Regions from separate parts of the Pseudoalteromonas sp. UG3-2 genome, predicted to be linked through region 1. Evidence: predicted binding sites of a transcription regulator. Region 1 holds the regulator's gene; the other holds the start of a gene.

Region 1 (2,389 bases):
AAAAAAGTAAATTTAAGTGGCTGTATTTTCACAAAACTTGATGAAAGTCTAAGTTTGGGCGAGATTATTAGTATTGCGATTCAAAATCGCTTGCCAATAGGGTATCTTACTAACGGTCAGCGAGTGCCAGAAGACATTCGCGTCGCAAATGCTCAAAAGCTAGTCAAAAAAGCCGAGCAATTGTATTTAAAAAGAATAAAAGCACAGCACTCTCGACGTGTACCTGTAGCGTCAGAGTCAGTAGGAATGTATGATTAACACAGTTTTAGATCAAGCAAGTGGCCTGCGAAAAATGAGTCAAAGTAGCAACCAAGGTGTAAAAGTGATAGCCGTTACCGGTGGCAAGGGAGGCGTTGGTAAAACCAATGTTTCATTAAACACGGCCATCGCAATGGGACAGCAGGGCCAGCGAGTATTGGTGTTGGATGCCGACTTAGGCTTGGCAAACTGTGATGTCATGTTAGGCCTTAGGGTTGAGAAAAACTTATCTCATGTGTTATCAGGTGAGTGCGAATTAGAAGAAATTTTAGTGGAAGGCCCCGCTGGGATTAAAATTGTGCCAGCAACGTCAGGCTCGCAAAATATGGTTGAGCTGACCCCAGCGGAACATGCTGGTTTAATTCGAGCATTCAGTGAGCTTGATAGCCACTTTGACGTATTAATTGTTGACACCGCAGCAGGTATCTCTGACATGGTGTTAAGCTTTTCCCGCGCTGCCCAAGATGTGGTTGTGGTGGTGTGTGACGAACCTACCTCCATTACGGACGCTTACGCGCTAATTAAAGTGCTCAGTCGTGAGCACGGTGTCTATCGTTTTAAAATTGTTGCAAATATGGTGCGTAGCTTGCGTGAGGGACAAGAGTTGTTTGCTAAACTCTCCAAAGTAACGGACCGATTTTTAGATGTTGCCCTAGAGCTAGTGGCAACCGTGCCATTTGATGAAAACATGCGAAAATCGTCGCGGCGGCAAAAGGCCATCGTCGATTTATTTCCAAGCTCACCAGCGGCTGTGGCAATTAAAGGATTGGCATCGAAAGCGGTTAAATGGCCTGTTCCACATCAACCTTCCGGTCATTTAGAATTTTTTATTGAGCAATTAGTGAATGGGTAATTATGGCTTCACCGGTCAATAGAGCGGCGGGATATCAAACTACAGACCACATCCATAAAGTGGTCGAACGGCATGCACCTCTGGTAAAAAAAGTGGCATGTCACCTCATCGCTCGACTTCCGGCTAGTGTGCAACTGGATGATCTAATCCAGTCGGGCATGATTGGGTTAATTGAAGCCACAAAGAATTTTGATGCCAGTAAAGGAGCCAGCTTTGAAACCTTTGCTGGCATTCGTATTCGTGGCGCTATGCTGGATGAAATGCGGCGTGGCGACTGGGCGCCCCGCTCGGTTCATAAGAACAGTCGAATGGTAGCTGAAGCCATATCAGAGCTTGAAGCAAGCCTCGGGCGAGAGCCAAAAGACACTGAAATCGCTGAAAAACTTGATATTACGCTAGATGAGTACCATCATATTTTACATGATGTAAATGCCAGCAAAGTCATAGGGATTGAGGATTTAGGGGTAGATGAAGATGTCATAACCCCTGCCAACAGCGACTTTGCGCTAGACAAACCGTTTAATAACGTTAAAAATGAACGTTTTAATTCGTCTTTAGTGGAAGCGATAAAATCCTTACCAGAGCGCGATGCGATGGTGTTGTCACTTTACTATAACGATGAAATGAATTTAAAAGAGATTGGCGCCATTCTCGATGTCAGTGAATCTCGAGTAAGTCAAATTCACGGTCAGGCAATGATTAAGCTAAAAGCAAAAATCAATGACTGGATAAATTAAAGTAAATAAATAGTTGGGTTCGAACCTCACTGGAGGAAGTTTTGGATAAGAACATGAAAATTCTCGTGGTTGATGATTTCTCTACTATGAGAAGAATAATCAAAAACCTATTAAGAGATTTAGGCTTTACCAATGTTCAAGAAGCTGATGATGGTAGTACAGCACTTCCGATGCTACAAAATCAGGAGTTTGACTTTGTAGTCACTGATTGGAATATGCCAGGAATGCAGGGCATTGACCTGCTGCGCGCCATTCGTGCAGATGAGAAGTTAAAACACATTCCAGTGCTAATGGTAACGGCGGAAGCAAAAAAAGAGCAGATCGTAGCGGCGGCGCAAGCTGGGGTAAATGGCTACATCGTTAAACCGTTCACAGCAGGTACACTGAAGACCAAGCTTGAAAAAGTATTTGAGCGGTTAGGCTAACAGCAAGGGGGAATGGCCTATGTCTGTGAATGCTGCGCCTCAAATCACACTTGAACAAGCAAAACAGCTAGTAGAGTATCTCGAGCAAGGTGAGCAAGAAAAAGCTGACCAACTTA
Region 2 (2,389 bases), 820 kb from region 1:
GCGATACCTTGATGGTTTCCTTTTCGACACTCCTATAATCAAGCTGGGGCGCAACGATCTTTGCCCTTGTGGCAGTCTAAAAAAATATAAAAAATGTCATGGTAAGTAGTAAGTGAAATAACAAATACTATAGTTCGCAAGGATATTGCACGTATAGCTCTTGAACGTGTCTTTTTTGAGAAGTGTTTATGTCAACCATAGGTTGATTAATTAAGCGGATTAACATTACTGTTTAAGACAGATGAGCCAAGTATGGTCTGTAACAGTTAGAGAGTTAATTTCCAGCAATGGGTGATACACTTTGAACATCAATAACGAATCACCTTGATCTGAAAACTCATGTCAAGTTACCATTAAGGGTACTTGTATGTAATTTTAAGCGCTTAACTAACTTATGAATGCTCCTACTAAATTTATCTACACCACTTTGGCTTTGACAACATTAGCTTTAATGGGCTGCGAAAATAATATGTCAAGCTCATATAATGTAGATGTCGAAGTAAAAAACATAGATGGAACAATTTTTGAATCAACAGCAGCAGTTACAGAGAGTGAACTGTATATAGAAACAAAGCAAAACTGTGAGTTAACCTTGTTTCTATCCAAAACGAATGAGGAAGGTATACTCGTCGAATCTGGACTTAATTGCTTTGAGGGTACTCTAAACTTCACTCCTTCGTTTGTCGTCAAAGAGGGTGAGAGTGCTACTTTGGAAATTGGTGAAGAGCAAAGCTTATATTCTTATACTGTTAGCGTAACGGAAAGTATAAATTAATGCTTAAGTGCGATTTCATCAAATTCGCCTGCTTTAACTCATAGTATAAAATGCCCTCTTAAAACAGCTCGAGTCTACTAAAGGTCAATTGCAAGGCAAAACACGACTAAATAACTAAGCCGAAGCTTTAAGCATGCTTTGCATCTCTCCTGCAGCAAGCTGATCATAAAAGCCAGCAGCATCCATTGGTTTATCGGTAACCAAGTCCAGTTTGCCTTGTGCTTTCGCCAAGCGCTGTTTTACCGCCGGCTCAAGGTTTTCAACCACTTCAAGCGGAACGTGTTTTTTATCATTTCTCGCGGCGAAAGGCTCGGGGTTAAGGCATTCTCGCAGTCGCAGGGAAGTCATTGCTCCGCTAGCCACCAACTGAGCATTATCTTGACCGATCAACATATCGAACTGAGCTGGTGCAAGGGGTTTTTGCGGCCCAACCTGAAGTTCTTTTTTTAGCGTCTCTTCGCTGCGGTCTGGTTGTTGCTGCTGCGATTTGGGTAAATGAAACTGGCTAAAATCTAACGCATCATGAGATAGCATGGATAACAGCATGGCAAAATCAGCCGAGCGCGTTTCATGAACGCTTATGTTCAACGCTGAGCCTAATTGCGATTCACTGATTAAAACGCCATCAATTTGCATGTATTCCAACCATTTCTTTTAATGTTTGGACTTTTATCGGCATTTTTCACAAAAACTTTAGCTGTTTTCTTTACTTCAAAAAAAACTTTGTTATTATCACCGCCGTTGTTTTGGAGGGGTTCCCGAGCGGCCAAAGGGATCAGACTGTAAATCTGACGGCTCTGCCTTCGCTGGTTCGAATCCAGCTCCCTCCACCATAACAACAAAGTTACAATACGAAAATTCGGAGGGGTTCCCGAGCGGCCAAAGGGATCAGACTGTAAATCTGACGGCTCTGCCTTCGCTGGTTCGAATCCAGCTCCCTCCACCACTTTTCCATTGTAACGCTTTAAAAAGATAATTCCGGAGGGGTTCCCGAGTGGCCAAAGGGATCAGACTGTAAATCTGACGGCTCTGCCTTCGCTGGTTCGAATCCAGCTCCCTCCACCATCTTTTAAAGCAACAATCCTATTCAGCTTTGCCACTAACCAGTGCTCTGGTTAACTGCGATACATGATACGGAGGGGTTCCCGAGCGGCCAAAGGGATCAGACTGTAAATCTGACGGCTCTGCCTTCGCTGGTTCGAATCCAGCTCCCTCCACCACTTTCTTCTAGTAAACTCTTTATCTCAGTGGTTACCTGCTGACACCCAGTGTCATTAGCTTCCCTGCAAGGCATTATTCAAAAAAGTTCAGCATCGCGACGGCTCTAATGCTGATGTGCTTATTTACGGCAAAATAATTGGCTAAACCATCACTGTAGCTTTTTTGGTTGGATCACCACGCTGTGGCTCTCACTGGCAAACCACACCTCGGTATCCTGCACCGTAACTGTGAACTGCATATTTCGCGCTAGCATCTGTGACAGCGCTTGCGTCTCGTCAAAGTCTAAGCTGAATACAGAGACGTTACTGAAGCTGGCAAGCTTGCATTGGTTTTTTTGCCACCATTGCTGTTGCTTGCTGTCGCCATAGGTATAGAGCAGAACTTGCTGTGCCT

The links. Region 1 encodes FliA, which starts transcription of late flagellar genes. Its sites were predicted from a motif close to CTAAAGNTNNNNNNNNNNNNGCCGATA; they were not measured.
Region 2: a site for FliA is predicted at 1,446-1,472, ahead of R3P39_RS07425 (VC2046/SO_2500 family protein). Genes of this name have one in related genera too.

Annotation. Positions count from the first base shown of each region.
Region 1 covers NZ_JAWLJU010000002.1:115,194-117,582, forward strand. Annotated here, with positions in the region: gene flhF (flagellar biosynthesis protein FlhF) at 1-258, shown strand, start outside; gene R3P39_RS03850 (MinD/ParA family protein) at 251-1,111, shown strand; gene R3P39_RS03855 (RNA polymerase sigma factor FliA) at 1,114-1,848, shown strand; gene cheY (chemotaxis response regulator CheY) at 1,890-2,273, shown strand; gene R3P39_RS03865 (protein phosphatase CheZ) at 2,293-2,389, shown strand, end outside.
Region 2 covers NZ_JAWLJU010000002.1:939,960-942,348, forward strand. Annotated here, with positions in the region: gene R3P39_RS07415 (YchJ family protein) at 1-109, shown strand, start outside; gene R3P39_RS07420 (hypothetical protein) at 395-775, shown strand; gene R3P39_RS07425 (VC2046/SO_2500 family protein) at 890-1,411, opposite strand; tRNA gene R3P39_RS07430 (tRNA-Tyr) at 1,524-1,608, shown strand; tRNA gene R3P39_RS07435 (tRNA-Tyr) at 1,637-1,721, shown strand; tRNA gene R3P39_RS07440 (tRNA-Tyr) at 1,756-1,840, shown strand; tRNA gene R3P39_RS07445 (tRNA-Tyr) at 1,911-1,995, shown strand; gene R3P39_RS07450 (YaeQ family protein) at 2,145-2,389, opposite strand, start outside.